One region of the Paenibacillus sp. JT31N17 genome, then DNA from elsewhere that is predicted to be linked to it. Evidence: predicted binding sites of a transcription regulator. Region 1 holds the regulator's gene; the other holds the start of a gene.

Region 1 (10,542 bases):
GACCGTACCCAGCTGATTCTGGATATCTTCGCCCAGCGCGCCAAAACCCGCGAGGGAATTATCCAGGTGGAGCTTGCTCAGCTAAGCTATCTGCTGCCGCGTTTATCCGGGCAAGGCAAGAATCTGTCGCGTCTGGGCGGGGGGATTGGCACGAGAGGTCCCGGTGAAACGAAGCTGGAGACAGACCGCCGGCATATCCGCGATCGAATCAATGATTTGAAGTCTGTGCTGGATGAGCTTGTCCGTCATCGCAACCTGCACCGGGAACGCCGCCGCAAGTCAGGTGTCCAGCAGGTTGCCTTGGTGGGCTACACCAATGCGGGAAAGTCCACGCTGCTTCGCGAATTGACCAAGGCGGATGTGTATGTGGAGGATCAGTTGTTTGCCACGCTTGATCCGACCTCGCGCAGCTTGGAGCTCCAAAGCGGCAAAGAAGTAGTGCTGACCGACACTGTCGGCTTTATTCAGAATTTGCCCCATGACCTGATTGCGGCTTTCCGGGCCACGCTTGAAGAGGTGCTCGAGGCGGATCTTGTGCTGCATGTCGTCGACAGCTCATCCCCCATGCGGGACGAACAGATGGCTGTGGTGGACAAGATCCTTACGGACCTGGGTGCAGCTGGTAAGCCGCAGCTGACGATTTTCAACAAAATTGACAAATACAACCGCGATGAATTGGGGATGCTGCCCACCAAGGGGCTGGATGCTCTGGAAATCAGCGCATTCTCTGCCGATGATCTGCTTCGTTTGCGCGAAGCCATCCAGGAGAATATGACGGGAGACACGCGGACATTTGTGCTTCCGGCGGAGCGCGGCGATCTGATCGCTTTAGCTTACCGGACCGGAGAAGTTACGAAGCAGGAAGTGGACGGCGATTTGCTCAGACTGACTGTTGAATTAAATAAACAGGATTATGAAGTGCACGGGTACAAGCTGGAAGCCTATTCCGAACAATAGAGGTTCTTCAAGAGCCTGACAGCACGGATATGATCAGGGGAGCGACAAAACAATTGGTTGAGGAGAATAAGGACTGGAGAACACTTGAGCAGTGGGCGGATGCCGCCGAGGACCAAGCTGCTCCTGTGTTTCGCAGGATGGACAAAATTGCCGAGCGGAATCAATGGAAGGTCATTAAGGCCTTTCAAAAACACCGCGTCAGCGACTTTCATTTCAATGGATCTACAGGGTATGGCTATAATGACCGCGGACGCGAAGTGCTTGATCTGGTGTATGCCGATGTTTTCGGAGCAGAGGCGGCGCTGGTGCGTCCGCATTTTGTCTCAGGCACGCATACGATCAGCTGCGCCTTGTTCGGGCTTCTGCGGCCGGGTGATGAGCTGCTGTACATAACGGGAAGACCGTATGACACGCTGCATAAGGTGATCGGCAAACCGGGAGACGGGACGGGCTCTCTTCAGGATTTTGGAATCCGGTATTCGGAGGTGGATTTGACCGCAGATGGCTCCATTGATTGGGAACGGGTCACCGCAAGCATTTCCGGAAAAACCAAAGTAATCGGGATTCAACGCTCCCGCGGATACGAATGGCGTTCTTCCTTCACGGTTGCTGAAATAGCCGAGATGGTGAAACGGGTAAAAGCGGTTAAGCCGGAGCTTCTTGTGTTTGTCGATAACTGCTATGGAGAATTTACGGAAGAACTGGAGCCTACGGAAGTTGGAGTGGATTTGCTTGCAGGCTCGCTGATCAAGAATCCGGGCGGCGGATTGGCTCCTACAGGCGGTTATGTGGCCGGAACGAAGGATGCGGTCGAGAAAACGGCTTACCGGTTGACAGCGCCGGGAATCGGCGGGGAAGTCGGCGCTACGCTCGGTACGCTGCGCGCCATGTTCCAGGGATTGTTTCTAGCGCCGCATCTGGTTGGACAAGCATTGAGAGGCAGCGCGTTTGCGGCTGCCATGTTCGAGCGTATCGGCTTTGAGACCCATCCATCCTGGGACGCGAGACGCACTGATCTCATTCAGGCGGTGCGTTTTACAAACACGGAACAGCTCATCGCATTCGTCCAGGGGATTCAGCGCGCTGCTGCGGTTGATTCCCATGTAGTTCCCGAGCCATGGGACATGCCGGGCTACGAATATCCCGTCATTATGGCAGCGGGAACATTCATGCAGGGGGGAAGCTTGGAGCTGTCGGCAGATGCTCCGATTCGTGAGCCATTCATTGCTTACATGCAGGGCGGGCTTACGTATGCCCATGTCAAATACGGTGTTCTGAAGGCCTTGTCGACTCTTGCAGAACGAGAGTTAATTGTAATTAAACCTCACACATCTTGACAGATTTTTGGGAGAGGGGTACAATAGGGGCATATCTCGGATACTGGAAGGTTGATGTGACATGGCTGACGATATACGTAGAAATATGGCGCTTTTTCCAATCGGAATCGTCATGAAACTAACCGATCTGACTGCTCGGCAAATTCGTTATTACGAGCAGCATGAGCTGATTATTCCCGCGCGTACGGGAGGCAACCAGCGGTTATTTTCGTTCAATGATGTGGAAAGGCTGCTGGAAATCAAATCACTCATTGAGAAGGGCGTCAATATTGCCGGTATCAAGCAGGTCATGAATCCCGTTTCCAAGGAATCGGAGGAAGCGACTGTCCTGAGTGAGCAATCTGAGGTGAAGCGTCGTGAATTGTCAGACGCACAGCTGCATCGTCTGCTGAAGCAGCAGCTGCTGGAGAAGAGACCGGGCAAAGCCTCCATGATTCAAGGCCAACTGTCTCGATTCTATAACAAAAAGTAAAATACGCACTACTATTCGAAGAGGAGATGATTGAGTGAGCTACACCAGAGAGGACATCCTGCGTGCGACCAAAGAAGAGAATGTTCGATTTATCCGACTGCAATTTACCGATCTTCTGGGAACGATCAAGAACGTGGAAATTCCTGTAAGCCAACTGGAAAAAGCCCTTGATAATAAAATGATGTTTGACGGTTCCTCCATTGAAGGTTATGTCCGTATTGAGGAATCCGATATGTACTTATACCCCGATCTGGATACTTGGGTGATTTTCCCCTGGGTTGCTGAAGATCGGATTGCCCGATTAATCTGCGACATCTATATGCCTGACGGAACACCTTTCGCAGGAGATCCCCGCGGTATCCTGAAACGGGCGCTGAAAGAGGCTGCAGAATTGGGCTATTCCGCAATGAACGTTGGGCCTGAGCCGGAGTTCTTCCTGTTCAAAACCGACGACAAAGGTGAGCCTACCACCGAATTAAACGATCAGGGCGGATATTTCGACCTTGCGCCGATGGATCTGGGCGAGAACTGCCGCCGCGAGATCGTACTTACGCTTGAAGAAATGGGCTTTGAAATTGAAGCATCCCATCACGAAGTCGCGCCGGGCCAGCATGAGATTGATTTCAAATATGCCAATGCCATTAAAGCGGCTGACCAGATCCAAACATTCAAACTCGTTGTTAAGACTATCGCCCGTCAGCATGGATTGCATGCTTCCTTCATGCCTAAACCGCTGTTTGGCGTAAATGGTTCGGGAATGCACTGCCACCAATCCCTGTTCAAAGGCAAGGAAAATGCGTTCTACGACGAGAACGACAGAGTCGGGTTAAGTCAGGATGCCCGTTATTACATGGCTGGTGTTCTCCGCCATGCCCGCGCATTCGCAGCTATCACGAACCCGACAGTCAATTCCTACAAACGGCTGGTTCCAGGCTACGAGGCGCCAAATTATGTAGCATGGTCCGCAAGCAACCGCAGTCCGATGATTCGTATTCCGGCATCGCGAGGTCTCAGCACCCGTATTGAAGTGAGGAATCCGGATCCCGCTGCCAACCCTTATCTGGCACTGGCGGTCATGCTCAGAGCCGGTCTGGATGGTATCAAAAACAAACTTCCGCTGCCTGCTCCAACCGATCGTAATGTCTACATTATGACAGAGGAAGAGCGTATCGACGAAGGTATTCAAAGCTTGCCTGAGAGTCTTAAGGAAGCGCTCGATGAAATGCTGCGTGATGACATTATTTGTGACGCGCTTGGCGATCATGCACTTGCTCATTTCTTCGAATTGAAAGAAATTGAGTGGGACATGTACCGCACACAGGTTCACCAGTGGGAACGCGATCAATATTTGACTTTGTACTAAAACCGGAAATCCCTTGGCGCTATTAGCGTCGAGGGATTTTTTCTTTGGGGGTATATTGAAAAATGACAGCTCACTCGGGATAGCGCCCCCCATAGTGCCCCCAAAATGCCTCTTGATAAATTTAAGAGAAGGATTATGACAAAGCGTTGAAATAGTCCAAGGCTCCGGTACTTATAAGCTTGCCCCTGACTGGTATTCATTCCCCGCGAGCTTCGGCTGGCGGGTATTTGTTCGTTTAGTGTCATAATTAAAATGAAGCTTCTCGTCAATACTAAAGTACCATGGACGGGTTTGGGCGGTAAAAAATTAAAGTGTGCGGGGTGTATGAAATGGGGCAGGGTAATTGCGATGAGACTCCTTTAAAGGAACGGCTGAAACAGCATATCCATCTTATTGTCAATGAATCACAACGTATTTTGGATAATATTGATGCTGAAAATCACTGTCTTCTGAGTGACTTTGATAATATTGGCAGAACTTTTAAAGAAGTTGAATCCTTGGCTGCTTCATTCTATCTGCAATGTTACTTATCCTCATTTACATCCAACTATTTGGATCTTTCCATATGCATTCAGAACCTAATGGAGCGCCGGCACGGGGCTTTGATTGTCATCGAGAGAAATGATAACCTGGATGCCATCATTCATTCCGGGGTTGCCCTTGTGGCCAAATTGAGCTATTCCCTGCTGGAGGCGATCTTTTATCCGGGTAATCCGCTGCATGACGGGGCCGTTCTCATCAAGTCGGATCAAATTATTTCCGCCGCCAATGTCCTGCCTGTATCCAATGCATCGGATGTGGACAAGAAATTTGGAATGCGGCATCGCGCCGCGATCGGACTGACCGAAATAACAGATGCGCTTGTACTGGTTGTATCGGAAGAAAGCGGGGATGCGTCGTTTGTCTACAAGGGAAAACTCCATCCAATAAAGACAATGGTCATGCCAACGACGGTCTAAATGTATTTTTGAGTATTTTGAGGTAATCCGATAAAACCCAATATGTAAAATAAAAAGGACTGGCGAAGCCCTGAAGGCGACGCCAGTCTCTGCTTCATAAGAAGTCACTTAGTGAATATCGCGGAAAAGTCCGATAACTTTACCTAAAATCGTTACATTGCGAAGCCGAATCGGCTCCATTGTCGGATTCTCAGGCTGCAGCCGGATATGATCACGTTCACGATAAAAGGTTTTCACCGTCGCTTCGTCATCCTCCGTCATTGCAACCACGATGTCGCCGTTGATAGCAGATTGCTGCTGCCGCACAATGACATAATCGCCGTCCTGAATGCCTGCGTCAATCATGCTCTCTCCCATTACGTTAAGTATGAAGACATTATGATCGCCGACTTTGCTTGAAGGCAGAGGATAGTAATCCTCAATGTTCTCGGTTGCTGTAATTGGCACCCCTGCAGTAACCTTGCCCACAATGGGAACTTTGGTGATTGCGATTGGAAAAGGAATCTCATTGTCCGCTTGATCTAATATCTCAATCGCTCTCGGTTTCGTCGGGTCACGGCGGATTAAGCCTTTCTTCTCCAGACGGTCCAAATGTCCGTGTACGGTTGAACTGGAAGCAAGTCCTACAGCTTCACCGATTTCCCGGACGGATGGGGGATATCCCTTCTCCCGCACCTCCGTCTTGATGAATTCCAGAATCGCCTGTTGGCGGTTCGATAGTTTCGACACCAGAATCACTCCAAAGGTTCATTTGTGTCAAATTATAACACAGAACCGGAGTTCGTACAAACATAAGTTCGAGAAACAAGAGTTCGTATTTTGTGGGGAACAAATGTTCCGAAAACAGTTGACTGCAAACGGGTGTTCGTGTTAATATCGGTTTATCGAAAACAGAACAAACGTTTGGGGTGCTGGGAAATGATGATAACAATATCTTCTTACTCTTCTATGAATTCAGAGAATAAAGCTGATAAAGGTTACATGAAATCTGCATCAGCTAAAAGTAGGCCAAAGAAGCTTGTGATGCGGATGATAGCGGCAATATTGTTTTTCTCCCTCTTATTCGTTGGTTTTTCTATAATGCAGGGAAGTGCAACGAGCGAGCATCCAGCGGAGCCCGCTGCGGGCGAGAAAGTTATCTCGATCAGTGAGGGCCAGACACTTTGGGAAATAGCAGGGGATCTGCGTAAGGAAGGCGAAGATATCCGGCGAATCATTTATGACTTGAAGGAACGGAACAACCTGACTTCCAGCACACTTATGGCCGGACAAACATTGATTATACCAGCGGACTGATGCAGTCCGCTTTTTTTATTTCCATCTACAGGACAAAGGTCGTATTTTCTTGACAATTGAGGATTAAAAATGTCAAAGTAAAGGGTGAATGTTTACAGCATCATGAGAGGAGCGTATCGGTTTGGAAGAGCTTATTGCAAGGATTAATGAGTTGTCACGAAAGAATAAAGCTGTCGGATTAACTCCGGAGGAAACAATCGAGCGCGATGCTCTGCGTCAGAAATATCTGGAGAATTTCAAGCAAAATTTCAAGAATCAAATCGAAACCATCAAATTTGTGGAAGATGAGGAAGAAAGCGGCGGCAAGCATTAAAACTGCTTGCGGCTAGCCCGGTTTCACCAAATAATAAGCAGGGTGGGGTTATAACGATGCAAATCAAGCTGCTTGGACGCAGTGGACTTGCCGTTTCGGAGCTTTGTTTAGGGACGATGAGTTTTGGAAATACAACAAGTCAAGGCGATTCCATTCGCATGATTCATCAGTTTATGGAGCAGGGCGGCAATTTTCTGGATACGGCGAATGTCTATGTTTCCGGCCGATCGGAGGAGATCGTAGGCGAAGCGATCAAGGATTTTCGCTCAGAGGTAGTTCTGGCAACAAAAGTGCGGATGAATACCGCTGACCATCCCAACGGGGCGGGCGTCTCGCGCAAGCATATTATGCAAAGCGTCGAAGAAAGCCTGCAGCGTCTGCAGACTGACTATATCGATTTGTATCAGGTTCATGTATGGGATCATGTGACTCCTATAGATGAGACGCTTCGCGCTCTCGACGATCTGGTCACTTCGGGCAAGGTCCGTTATATCGGATGCTCCAATTTTTTTGCCTGGCAGCTGATGAAATCCCTTGCTGTTAGCGATGCCAACCGCTATGTCCGGTTTATTTCCATTCAACCGCAGTATAGTCTGGTCAGCCGCGAGATGGATCGGGAAATGATGTCGCTTTGTCTAGAGGAGAATGTCGGCGTTATTCCCTGGGCTCCGCTTGGTGGAGGATTTCTGACGGGACGTTATTCCAGGGAAGAGCCTACATCGGGAAGATTGACGTCAAAGGTTGGAGAAAGTTCATGGGGTCTGCGCGCAACGGAACGTAACTTTGCCATTCTGGATGCCGTCCAGGCAGCCGCTCACGAACTGGACAAGACACCTGCACAAATCGCACTCGCCTGGCTGCTGCAAAGAAAAGGAATTACATCGCCGATTTTCGGAGCCAGCACATTGGAACAGTTCTCCGAAAATATGGGGGCTGTGGGCTGGACAATGCCAAGTGAAATATGGAATCGGCTGGATGAAGTTAGCTCGCTTCCTTCCGAGTATCCGAATCGTTTCATCGCCAAATTCGCCCGGCCTTTTTAACTCTTTTTCAAGAGAATGAGAATGTTTTGCACAAAGTCTTGTGATTGGGGGGCGCAATGAAGGTTAAACGAATTGTCGCCAACATAGATACCAGGAATATTGCAGCTGCCAAAAGCTTTTACCAGGATGTTCTCGGCCTCGATTTGTTGATGGATCATGGATGGATTGGAACCTATGGGTCTGATGAGCAAATGGGCATTCAAATTAGTTTCGCCCAGCACGTGGGTTCCAACACGCCTACGCCTAATTTGTCCATTGAGGTCGATGATGTCGGTGCTGCATTCGAACGCATGAACACAGCCGGATTTACGATCGAGTATGGTCCGACTGATGAGCCTTGGGGCGTACGTCGTTTCTATGTCCGCGATCCGTTCGGCCAACTTGTTAACATTCTTGCTCATATTTAATTTGATGCATGTCATTCATTCAGGAGAATGGATGGGACAGGAATGGTACAAATACACGCAGCAGACAGGTGTAAATTCAAGAAATTGCTTACGATGCAAGTTTTGCTTCGCAAAACTTTTAGGAGGAACGTAATTGTCAAGATCCTGGGAACGAAAGGTTCAGAAGAACCAGAGTCAACTTAACAAACAGCGCAAGAAGCAGGGTATGGCGCCTCTGATGGCAAGCAAGACAGCAAGCAGCCCGATTGATACATATAAAGGGCGCAGTCTTCTAATGCCCGCCTTTCTTCTGGTTTTCACGGCAGTCTACGCCTCGATCAGCATTGCACAGGGCACTTACAAGGATTCCGGAAACATGTTCTGGATCACGATCGGCTGTTATATCTTTCTGGCGCTGCTGTTTATATTGAGGCGTCCTTATTTGGCGATCGGAAAAGACTATGTTCGATCGCGGCGCTTTACCGGTGACCGCACGCTTTACTTAAGCTCAATCAAAGGAATCAGCGTACAGAAGGGCTCTGTTATTATCGAGCAGCCCAAAGGCGGAAGCTGGGTATTCTCGCGATTATTTAACCGTTATCCGACGGATGAAATGACCGAACGGCTCCGGACCTTTGCAGCAGCCAACAATATTCCGTTTGCGGAGAAATAAAGAACTGGAGTGGGGAAATTCGTCATGGGAAAAAAAGCGGTACTATTTGATTTGGATGATACGCTGTTATGGGATGACCGGAGTGTAAGCGAGGCTTTCGCAGCTACTTGTCAGGCGGCGGCGGATAAGACTGGCGTCAACCTGCAGGATTTGGAGGAAGCTGTCCGTCGCGAAGCCCGGGCATTGTACGAATCTTATGACACCTATGCCTTTACAAAAATGATCGGGATCAATCCCTTTGAGGGATTGTGGGCGAATTTTCTTGAAGGCGAGCAGGAGGAGTTCAGAAAGCTGCAGCAGCTGGCTCCCGCTTACCGGCGTGAAGCGTGGACTCGGGGGCTGAAGGCTCTGGGAATCCTTGATGAGCAGCTGGGAGCTGAGCTTGCGGAGATGTTTCCCGCAGAGCGCCGCAAACGCCCGCTGATCTATGAAGAAACCTTCCGCGTGCTGGATAAGCTCAAAGGCCAATACAAGCTGCTGCTGCTCACCAATGGATCTCCTGATTTGCAGCGGGAGAAGCTGGCAGGCGTACCGGAGCTTGCACCTTATTTTGATCATATCATCATTTCCGGAGAATTTGGTCAGGGGAAGCCGGCTGCGCCGATTTTTCAGCATGCACTTGAATCGTTGGGGATTGAACCGGCGGATGGAATCATGGTGGGCGACAAGCTGACCACGGACATACTCGGTGCGAATACGGTTGGCATGACCTCGGTATGGATCAACCGCCATGGCGTGAAACGCAGCGACGACATTATTCCTTCACATGAGATCAAACATCTGGAGGAACTGCTGCCTCTGCTTGTATAAAGATTTTGGAATCATAAAGACCCGCTTTCCTGCGATACACATTCAAGCGTGTATCCCTGGAAGCGGGTCTATTTATGTGACTATGAATGGTCAGGGCATTAAGCCTTCTGGAAGGAATCATCGGCGAACGGATGAGCAATCCAGCCCTCGGTCTCGATAAAGAGGCGCACGGCAACGATCTGGCGGTTATCCATCAAGGTGAAAAAATGCGGTTTGTGCTCGGGAACGGAAATAACGTCTCCTGCTTCGAGTTCAACATCGAAATAGCCCACATCGTCGCTGCCCTTGATGATGAAGATGCCGCGCCCAGCCGTGATAGCCCGTACTTCATCTTCCGTATGGGTGTGAACCTGCTCGAATTTCTTCAGCAGTTCGTCGAGGTTGGGTGTCGCATCCGAGAGTGCGATAATGTCCCAGGTCCGGTAGCCGCGGCGGGCAGCCAGATCGTTGATTTCTGCATCGAAAGTGGATAGAATCTGCTGTTTCTCCTCATCCGTCAGAATGAATTTCTGATGTAACTCGGCAGGCAGTTTCCCCGGATTCCAGTGTTCATACAAGACTTCTTGTTTTTCCAAAAATTCACGGACGTTTGCTTCGCCCGATATACGCTCTTCTGTGTTGCGGATACGAATTTCAGCCATGTTGTAATCCCTCTTTCCTATAGATGCTAATTCCGATCAGATTAATTATAAAACAAAACGCCAAGACTGTCGACAACACCTTTTCAGCAGGTTGTGAATCTGATAAACTAAAGGTTAATGATTTTTCGCTGCGCCTTCGCTTTGCTATTGCTTGGGAAGGTCTGCAGTTGCGGAAGGGAAGTGCATCGATGACAAAACCAACTATACAACAAATGCTGCAAAAACGCATTCTCATTCTCGACGGTGCAATGGGAACGATGATTCAGCAGGAGGATCTGGGTCCAGAGGATTT
Region 2 (10,542 bases), on a different contig from region 1:
TTTGACCCAGCGTTATAAGAAGCAGTTGATGGAAGAGATGCCGGAAATAGACGGCATCGTTGGAACGGGTGATTTTCATCACATAACCGATATCGTTGATGAGGCACTCCGCGGGAAGAGACCGGTCAAGGTAGGCAATCCTGCTTTTGACTATGACCAGAAGCTTCCTCGTCTGGTTACCACTCCCCGTTATACCGCTTATGTGAAAATCGCGGAAGGCTGCGATAATGCTTGCACATTCTGCTCGATACCGATTATGCGGGGCAAGTTCCGCAGCCGGTCTATCGAATCCATTGTAAACGAAGTTCAGATGCTTGCAGATCAAGGCGTGAAGGAAGTCAGCTTGATTGCACAGGATTCAACGAACTACGGAACGGATTTGTATGACAAATTCATGCTTCCGGAGCTTCTTAATCGTGTCAGCGAAGTGGAAGGCATAGCCTGGGTCCGGCTTCATTACGCCTATCCGGGATTTTTCACGGATGAGCTGATTGATACGATCGCTTCCAATTCAAAGGTTTGCAACTATATTGATATGCCGCTGCAGCATAGTGAAGATTCTATCCTGAAGCGGATGCGCAGACCTGGCCGGCAGCGTGATACACGGGAGCTCGTAGCCAAAATCCGCTCCAGAATTCCGGATGTCGCCCTGCGTACTTCAATTATCGTTGGTTTTCCAGGGGAAACCGAGGAAGACTTTAACCGTCTGTGCGATTTTGTCCGGGAAATGAAATTTGACCGGTTGGGTGTGTTCTCCTATTCAAGCGAGGAAGATACGCCTGCTGTCCGGCTTCCGGATCATGTGCCAAGCGAAGTGATCGAGTGGAGAGCCAATACCCTGATGGAAATCCAGCGGCAGGTATCCAAGGACATCAGCGGCAAATACGTTGGCAATGATATTGATGTACTTGTTGAGCGCTACGATGGCCGCAGCGACGTCTACGTGGGTCGTTCGCCTTATGATGCGCCGGAAATTGACGGTGAAGTTTTTATTTCCAACTGTACGGCTGGAATTGGCGAAATTCAAAGAGTGCGCATAACGCATGCCTATGAATTTGATATGTCCGGGGAGGGGCTATAATCGTGAATTTAGCCAACCGGATCACATTGATTCGCATATTTTTAGTCCCGATTATTATGTTTTTGCTGCTCATCAATGTGGATTTAAAGCCGCTTAGCTTTGATGACTTCTCGATAACCTGGAATCAGATCCTGGCTGCATTGATATTTATCGTTGCGGCCAGTACGGATGGACTAGACGGTTATATCGCACGCAAGAACAAAATCGTGACTAACCTGGGCAAGCTGCTTGATCCATTAGCCGATAAGCTCCTTGTGGCGGCGGTGCTTATTTCGCTTGTCGAAATGGATAAGCTGGATGCCTGGATTGCAATTGTGATCATAAGCCGCGAATTTGCGGTGACCGGGCTTCGCCAAATTGCGCTGCTGGAGGGCAAGGTGCTGGCGGCGAGTACGTGGGGCAAGTGGAAAACAGCCGTGCAAATTACGATGATCATCGATTTGCTGCTGAATAATTTTCCGTTTACGTTTCTCGATTTCCGATTCGATCTTATTTCAAGCTGGGCTGCTGCCCTTATTACGGTCTATTCGGGAATTGATTATTTCATCAAAAATAAAAATCTTATTCCGCTTACGGAGTAGGACAATTTGTTTGTAAAGCATCATTCTCTGTCATTATATGGGAATGGTGCTTTTCATTACCTAATGGAATGGAGCGGTTTATATGCGCGCTGAAATTATAGCAGTCGGAACGGAACTATTGCTGGGTCAAACGGTGAACACCAATGCCACATATATTTCAACAGGCCTTGCCGAGCTGGGAATCGATGTCTATTTTCAGACGGTAGTAGGGGATAATGCCGTCCGTATTGTGCAGGCGGTCGAGATTGCCCGCACCCGAGCCGATCTGATCGTATTTACGGGCGGACTTGGACCGACCCAGGATGACCTGACCAAGGACGCGCTTGCCGGTTACTTGAACCGCGGAATTTCGATTCATCAGCCGTCCATGGTGAAAATTGAGAATCTGTTCACTTCGCGCGGCATGCATATGGTGGAAAGCAACCGCAGACAGGCGAATCAGATTGAAGGCAGCGATCCGCTCGTGAATGACGCCGGTCTTGCTGTAGGCAACGCTTTGATTGTCGAGGGTACTCATTATGTGCTGCTGCCGGGGCCGCCCCGGGAAATGAAGCCGATGTTTGACGGTCCGGCCAAAGCCTGGCTGCGAAGCGTAATGGGCGAGGAGCGCAGGCTCTTCTCCCGTCTGCTGAAATTTGCCGGCATTGGAGAATCCAGTCTGGAGCAGGCGATTATTGATTTGATCGAGGTCCAGTCCGACCCTACAATTGCCCCGTATGCCAAAGAGGGCGAGGTAGCCATCCGACTTTCCACCAAAGCGCTTTCCTTGCATGAGGCGGATGCCAGACTGGATCAGGCGGAGCTGCAGATAAAGGAGCGTGTTGGCCAATATTTGTTTGCGAACGAGGATATTCCCCTCGAGGAAGCGGTCATACGCCTGCTTAGAGTAACGGGACGCAAATTTGCCAGTGCCGAAAGTCTTACAGGAGGGCTGCTGGCTGAGCTTGTGACCACCCTGCCGGGAAGCAGCGGCGAATTCGTCGGTGGCGTCGTTACCTACACCAACGAGATGAAGCAGAAGCTGCTGGGCATCCCGTTGTCCCAGCTGGAAGGAGCAGGCGCGCCTGGCGCCATATCTGAATCAACGGCAGCACTTATGGCGGAGCGGGTGCGCGATTTGACGGATTGCGACTTCGGCTTGTCCCTCACCGGGGTTGCAGGCCCGAGTGAAGCCGAAGGCAAGCCTGTCGGTCTGGTCTATTTTGGCATTGCCGAGCGCGGCAAACCGACAATTGTGCATAAGGCGCAGCTGAGCGGAACGCGCGATATTATAAGAGTGAGATCGGTGAAGTCGCTCCTGTACAGGTTCTGGCAGCTGCTGTCTGCCGAACAGCCAGGCAGATGATGATTTATGCTTGTCAGAATACGGAAAATGAAATATAATCGTCATTAGTTGACGGAAGAACCGTGGCGAAGATCACTTTGCCGCGGTTCTTTTTTTCATTCATCGGCCGATGAAAAAAATAAGAATATATGTTCGTAAAAACTATTGTCATTAGAGGAGAAACAAGGTATCATTACATTATAAATAATGAAGGATGTGAACGCGTTGTCAGATCGTCGCGCTGCGCTTGAAACGACATTACGTCAAATAGAGAAACAATTCGGGAAAGGCTCCGTCATGAAACTCGGGGAGTCGAATCATATGAAAGTGGAAACAGTATCCACTGGTTCCCTTGCCCTGGATATTGCTCTTGGTATCGGCGGCTTGCCCAAAGGCCGGATAATTGAAGTGTACGGACCGGAATCCTCCGGTAAGACGACAGTAGCTCTTCACGCTATTGCTGAGGTACAGCGTGTGGGTGGACAAGCCGCTTTCATCGATGCGGAGCATGCTCTTGATCCTCTGTATGCCAGCAAGCTTGGCGTTAATATCGATGAGTTGCTGCTCTCTCAGCCCGATACCGGAGAGCAGGGACTCGAAATCGCTGAGGCGCTTGTTCGCAGCGGCGCAGTGGATATTGTTGTTATTGACTCGGTTGCGGCACTTGTGCCCAAAGCTGAGATCGAGGGTGAAATGGGAGATTCCCATGTCGGCCTGCAGGCGCGATTGATGTCGCAAGCACTGCGTAAGCTGTCAGGCGCCATCAGCAAATCCAAGACCATCGCGATTTTCATCAATCAGCTGCGTGAGAAAATTGGCGTTATGTTTGGTAATCCAGAGACGACCCCTGGTGGACGCGCATTGAAATTCTACTCCACAATTCGACTTGATGTGCGCCGGATCGAATCCATCAAGCAGGGCAATGACATTGTCGGCAACCGGACCCGTATCAAGGTCGTTAAGAACAAAGTAGCCCCGCCCTTTAAACAGGCTGAGATTGATATCATGTATGGCGAAGGCATCTCCAAGGAAGGCAGCATTGTCGATATCGGCGTTGAGATGGATATTGTACAGAAGAGCGGAGCCTGGTTCTCGTATAACGGAGAACGTTTGGGACAAGGCCGGGAGAATGCCAAGCAGTTCCTGAAGGATCACCCTGATACTTCAACTGTAATCGAGAATCAAATTCGGGAAGCAAGCCATTTGTCAGCCGCCGCGCTCACAGCTTCTGCCGTGGATGATGAGGACGAAGACGAGTTGGATCTTGATCTCGAGTTGGAATAACTATTTACCCTTGGCTGTGAATAGATTCGGAAGAGCACCTTCGCGGGTGCTTTTCTGCATGATATAGAACATGAACTTATTTATTTGATGCCATTCATTTTAGGGAGAAGCTCAAGGGAAATGGCAGGGAAGGAGCAGCCATAAGATGAAGGATGATGAACGGATGCAAGATGAGCAAGAAGAGCAGGAAGAACAAACCGAGGCAGGTATGATGCTTATAACCGCTATTGAACAGGAACGCAAGGACAAGCGGCGTTACCATTTGTATATGGATGGCAATGATGAGCCCTTTACCTCTGTTCACGAAGATTTAATTGTCACGCACAGGCTTTTGAAGGGGAGGCAGATTGATCCGCATGAGCTGAAGCAGATTGTGGAGAAGGACAATGATCATCGCGCTTATATTTTGGGATTGATTTATCTGGGGCCAAGGCCCCGCACCGAGAAGGAAATCTCGCGTTATCTCTCAGGCAAAGGGCTTGATGAATCCGCAATTGGCAAAGCTCTGGCGAGATTGCAGGGCGAGAGGCTGGTCGATGATATCTCTTATGCCAATCAGTTTGCCGAGCAGCGAATGCGAAGCCAATTAAAGGGAAGACGACTGCTGCAGCAGGAGCTGACGCATCGCGGCATAGCCAGCGGCACAGCTAAGGAGGCCGCTCAGGGACTCGATTCGCAGATGGAGACCGAGGTTGCAATACGCGCAGCCAAGAAGAAATGGCCTTATGTGAAAGGGGAATTCCGGGACCGAAAACGGAAACTGATGGCATTTCTGCTGCGCAGAGGATTCCCGAGCGCGGTGGTTAAACAGGCCGTTAACGAGGCAAGCCGGTCCGGTGAAGACGACGAAAACGGGCATACCCTTGACAATTGATTTTCACAAAAGATAAAATGAGTGTGTATTCCTTCTTCCAGAGTCGATTTTTCTTCCAAAAATTGATTCGAAACGATTTATTTCGTCAAAATGCTATGTATGGATCGGGTTAAAAACCGGCTGGAAAAACAAAATAGTCCCAAGCGTTTGCTTTGGTGAGCAACGAGGAGGTGAGAAGATGCCAGATTGGATTTGGATCCTGATCGCTCTCGTTGTTGGTGTGATTTTCTTTGGTATCGGGTATTTTATTCGAAAGTCAATCGCCGAGGCCAAGATTTCTAGCGCCGAGCAAGCCGCAAGTCAGATCGTTGACAGTGCGCGTAAAGAAGCAGAAGCGCTCAAGAAAGAAACAGTGGTCGAAGCGAAAGACGAAGTCCACAAGCTCCGTACCGAGGCAGAGAGAGATATTCGCGAACGTCGCAATGAGGTACAGCGTCTTGAAAGACGGCTTGTTCAAAAGGAAGAGTCGTTGGATAAAAAGATAGAAACGCTGGAGCGCAAAGAAGAACAAGTAGCCAACAAAGAGAAACGGATCGAGGAGACGCAAGAACAGATCGATTCTCTCTACAAGCAGCAGCTTAGTGAGCTTGAGCGTATTTCGAACTTGACGATGGATGAGGCCAAACAGATCATCCTGAACAATGTCGAATTGGAAGTCCGTCATGAAACAGCGCAAATGATTAAAGAAATTGAACAACAAGCAAAAGAGGAAGCCGATAAGAAAGCCCGCAATATCATTTCGCTTGCGATTCAACGCTGCGCAGCAGATCATGTGGCGGAAACAACCGTATCTGTCGTTACCCTGCCTAATGAAGAAATGAAAGGCCGCATTATCGGGCGTGAAGGCCGCAATATTCGTGCCCTGGAAACGTTGACCGGTATCGATCTCATAATTGACGATACACCGGAAGCGGTCATCTTGTCCGGATTTGATCCGATACGCCGCGAGATTGCCCGGACATCGCTTGAGAAGCTGGTTGCAGATGGACGAATCCATCCAGCCCGCATCGAAGAGATGGTCGAGAAATCGCGTAAGGAAGTGGATGAACGAATCCGCGAATACGGGGAGCAGGCTACCTTTGAGGTTGGCGTGCATGGCTTACATCCGGACTTGATCAAAATTTTGGGCCGATTGAAGTATCGGACGAGTTATGGTCAAAACGTATTGAAGCATTCCATGGAAGTCGCCTATTTGACAGGACTTATGGCAGCGGAGCTAGGGGAAGATATCACGCTCGCCAAACGTTCCGGATTGCTTCATGACATCGGTAAAGCACTCGATCATGAAGTGGAAGGCTCTCATGTGGAAATTGGCGTTGAGCTGGCCAAGAAATATAAGGAACATCCCGTTGTTATCAACAGTATTGCATCCCATCACGGCGATTGTGAAGCGACATCGGTTATTGCGATGCTGGTTGGAGCTGCAGATGCTCTGTCCGCTGCAAGACCGGGAGCAAGACGTGAAACGCTCGAAACGTACATCAAGCGTCTGGAGAAGCTTGAGGGCATCTCGGAATCGTTTGAAGGCGTTGAGAAGTCGTATGCTATACAAGCAGGACGCGAGGTTCGCGTCATGGTTCAACCGGACAAGATTGATGATACCGAAGCATTCCGCTTGGCGCGTGATATTACGAAGAAAATTGAGAGTGAGCTCGATTATCCGGGTCATATCAAAGTGACAGTCATTCGCGAAACGCGTGCAGTCGAGTACGCAAAATAACAAAATCAGAAAGAAACTGGAAAAGTGGCTGCTTGTCGGCCACTTTTCTAGTCTATATAAGCGAGGTTATGTGATGAACGTCTTATTTATCGGTGATATCGTCGGCAGCGTCGGCCGCACTGCGGTCAAAAAAATACTGCCGTCACTCAAGAGCAAATACAATCCCCATATCATCATAGCAAATGGTGAGAATGCAGCAGCAGGAAGAGGAATCACAGCCGCGATTGTTAAAGAATTATTGGATGCAGGCGTTCATGGCATCACCATGGGGAACCACACATGGGACAACAAAGATATATTTGAATGGATCGATGATCAGCCGCGTATCATCCGTCCCGCCAATTTTGCTGATGAGGCTCCTGGCAAAGGGGCAGCGATTATAAAAGCGAATGGCAAGGAGCTCGCGATTATTAATCTACAAGGCCGGGCATTCCTGCCTCCGATTGATTGTCCTTTCCGCAAGGCGGATGAGCTGGTGGATCAGATGCGAGCGGAAACCAAATGCATCCTCGTAGATTTTCATGCGGAAGCGACCTCGGAGAAAATTGCCATGGGCTGGTATCTGGATGGCAGAGCTTCTTTTGTTGTTGGTACACATACCCATGTACAAACCAATGATGATAGGATTTTGCCTGGGGGCACTGCATATTTAACCGATGTCGGCATGGTGGGCTCCAAGGAAGGCGTTCTCGGTATGGAACGTGAAGCGGTTATTTACAAATTCAAAACGCAGCTTCCGACCCGGTTCGTGGTGGATGAAGGAGACTGGCATTTTCATGCGGCCTTGATTGATATCGATGAATCTACCGGACAAGCGAAGCGGATTCAGAAAATACGCATGACCGAGACAGACTTGGCCATGATGTAATCATAGCGGTTTCCAATATGAATCATTGAAAATTCTCATAATTCAGAACATTTTGTAAAGTGTTCGCCAATAAAGAAGGAATTTTATTGCCTCTCTCGAATACTATTTAAATAGTGGTATCCATCCATCATTCCCGAGGAGGTACTTTACATGGACGTAAATGTATTAAAAGTTTCAGCAAAGTCCAATCCTAATTCCGTTGCAGGGGCGTTGGCGGGTGTACTGCGTGAGCGCGGAGCGGCCGAACTGCAAGCCATCGGGGCTGGTGCTTTGAACCAGGCGGTAAAAGCGGTTGCTATTGCCCGTGGATTTGTGGCTCCCAGCGGGGTGGATCTGATCTGCATTCCGGCTTTTACAGACATCGTCATTGATGGAGAAGATCGTACGGCAATCAAGCTTATTGTGGAGCCGCGATAAGGATACTGCCTAAATATTCAATTTGAAACCTGTTTACGGCGTAGACAGGTTTTTTTGCATGCAAATATGGGAAAGCTTGGGAGGAAAGCTTATATGAATATGATACCCACCGTTGATTTTCATTGCGATGTGCTGTGGAAGCTGCTTGAAAATGACCGGTTGTCCTTCATAGATAACCCCGATTTGACGCTTGATGTGTCATTGCCAAGACTGCAGCAGGCGGATTCGATCCTCCAGATCTTTGCTATCTATGTCTCCGAGCGCAGCGAGAAAACAATGGTTCCAATTCTGCGAAGCATCGATTTGTTTCATCAAAAGGTGCTCGCGGCACCCGATATGCGCTTCGTGCGGTCTCCGGAGGATGTGCGGAATTTGCGCAAGGACGGGGCAATCGGCGCTATGCTTTCACTCGAAGGGGCAGATGGACTGCAGGGAGATATGGCCATGCTGCGCATCCTGTTTGAGCTTGGCGTCCGCGCGGCAGGTCTGACCTGGAATAATGCCAACTGGGGGGCTGACGGTGTCATGGAGCCCAGGCAGGGGGGGCTAACGGCCAAAGGCAGAGAGTTTGTGGCGGAATGCAACCGATTAGGCATACTGCTGGATGCTTCGCATTTGAGCGAGCGCTCTTTTTGGGATGTAGTGGATGCTTCAGGCAGACCCATTATTGCTTCCCACTCCAACTCCAGGGAGATTTGCAACCATCCTCGCAATTTGTCGGATGATCAGATAAGAGCTCTTATTGCGATGGACGGATTGATCGGTATTACTTTTGTACCGCAGTTCGTGCGTGAAGGCGGCCGCGCTGATATTAATGATGTCCTGCGGCATGTGGAGCGGATATGCGGGCTGGGGGGCGGAAAACAATTGGTTTTTGGTTCCGATTTTGATGGTATCGATACCCATGTGACGGGCTTATCGAATCCCGGGGAGCTGATGAATTTGAAAGAAACGCTGCTGAAACAGTATAATGCAGAGCAAGTTCAAGATTTTTTTGCTGATAATGCGCTTCGTTTTTTAATGAAACATCTGCCTGCCTGAATAATTATTCGCCATTCGATCTCTTTCCGGTATGGATTCCATCGAAAAGAGTTATATTAGAAAATAGCGTTTACATCTTGCTTTTTAGTACCTGTCATCATACTATTTATGAGACTCTATATAATTTCCATGAACATACAGCATGTATTTCGTTATAATTTGTCGAGAAAGAACGTTCATCAAAAAGAGGAGATGGGCATTTTGATCAGTCAATTGTCTTGGAAGATCGGTGGACAACAAGGGGAAGGCGTTGAAAGTACGGACCGTATTTTCTCTACGGCGCTCAACCGACTTGGCTACTACTTGTACGGGTATCGTCACTTTTCTTCCCGTATTAAGGGCGGGCATACGAATAACAAAATTCGGATCAGCACGAATCCGATTCGGGCGATATCCGATGATTTGGACATTCTGGTCGCGTTCGACCAAGAAAGCATCGATTTGAACGCACATGAACTTCGTGCAGGCGGCGTAGTCGTAGCTGACGCAAAATTCAGTCCCGTTCTGCCGGAGGGTACCAACGCCCGTTTGTTTCCTGTTCCAATCACATCGATTGCAGAGGATCTTGGCACCTCCCTTATGAAAAATATGGTGGCGTCCGGCGCATCCTGGGCGCTTCTTGGCCTGCCTATCGATGTATTTAATAAAGCGGTGGAAGAGGAGTTCGGACGCAAAGGTCCGGCGATCGTCGAGAAGAACGTGGAGGCGGTCAAGCGCGGCTCGGATTTTGTACTGGATCTGGCCGGTGGTCCGCTGGAGGAATTCCAGCTTGAGCCTGCAGACGGCAAGCAAAAGCTGTTCATGATCGGCAATGAAGGAATCGGACTCGGTGCTCTGGCCGGCGGATGCCGCTTGATGGCCGCTTACCCGATTACCCCCGCTTCGGAAATTATGGAATATTTGATCAAAAAGCTGCCCAAGCTCGGCGGGACTGTTGTCCAAACCGAGGATGAGATTGCAGCAGTAACGATGGCGATCGGAGCCAACTACGCAGGTGTGCGGACAATGACCGCTTCCGCGGGACCTGGCCTGTCGCTGATGATGGAGGCCATCGGCCTTGCGGGCATGACCGAAACGCCGCTCGTTATCGTTGATACCCAGCGCGGCGGACCTTCAACAGGGCTGCCTACGAAACAGGAGCAATCCGATTTGAACGCCATGGTTTACGGAACGCATGGGGAAATTCCGAAGATTGTCATTGCTCCTGCATCGATAGAGGACTGCTTCTATGACACTATTGAATCCTTCAACTTATCCGAGGAATATCAGGTTCCGGTCATTCTGATGACGGACCTGCAGCTTTCGCTGGGCAAGCAGTCCTGCGAGACGCTTGATCTGGACAAAGTGAAAAT

What was found. Region 1 encodes LexA, which represses DNA repair genes until DNA is damaged. Its sites were predicted from a motif close to CGAACATATGTTCG; they were not measured.
Region 2: a site for LexA is predicted at 3,129-3,142, ahead of recA (recombinase RecA). Genes of this name have one in related genera too.

Annotation. Positions count from the first base shown of each region.
Region 1 is NZ_JBWDNP010000010.1:141,297-151,838, forward strand. It holds gene hflX (GTPase HflX) at 1-957, shown strand, start outside; gene AC0YOB_RS26170 (methionine gamma-lyase family protein) at 987-2,294, shown strand; gene AC0YOB_RS26175 (MerR family transcriptional regulator) at 2,356-2,766, shown strand; gene glnA (type I glutamate--ammonia ligase) at 2,801-4,129, shown strand; gene cdaS (sporulation-specific diadenylate cyclase CdaS) at 4,459-5,088, shown strand; gene lexA (transcriptional repressor LexA) at 5,197-5,817, opposite strand; gene AC0YOB_RS26195 (LysM peptidoglycan-binding domain-containing protein) at 6,007-6,384, shown strand; gene AC0YOB_RS26200 (DUF896 domain-containing protein) at 6,506-6,697, shown strand; gene AC0YOB_RS26205 (aldo/keto reductase) at 6,754-7,740, shown strand; gene AC0YOB_RS26210 (VOC family protein) at 7,797-8,147, shown strand; gene AC0YOB_RS26215 (hypothetical protein) at 8,281-8,799, shown strand; gene AC0YOB_RS26220 (HAD family hydrolase) at 8,824-9,609, shown strand; gene AC0YOB_RS26225 (1,2-dihydroxy-3-keto-5-methylthiopentene dioxygenase) at 9,708-10,250, opposite strand; gene metH (methionine synthase) at 10,439-10,542, shown strand, end outside.
Region 2 is NZ_JBWDNP010000003.1:603,345-613,886, forward strand. It holds gene rimO (30S ribosomal protein S12 methylthiotransferase RimO) at 1-1,081, shown strand, start outside; gene pgsA (CDP-diacylglycerol--glycerol-3-phosphate 3-phosphatidyltransferase) at 1,084-1,662, shown strand; gene AC0YOB_RS14645 (competence/damage-inducible protein A) at 1,745-3,007, shown strand; gene recA (recombinase RecA) at 3,212-4,270, shown strand; gene AC0YOB_RS14655 (RecX family transcriptional regulator) at 4,416-5,144, shown strand; gene rny (ribonuclease Y) at 5,323-6,864, shown strand; gene AC0YOB_RS14665 (TIGR00282 family metallophosphoesterase) at 6,938-7,732, shown strand; gene AC0YOB_RS14670 (stage V sporulation protein S) at 7,883-8,149, shown strand; gene AC0YOB_RS14675 (dipeptidase) at 8,243-9,190, shown strand; gene AC0YOB_RS14680 (2-oxoacid:acceptor oxidoreductase subunit alpha) at 9,392-10,542, shown strand, end outside.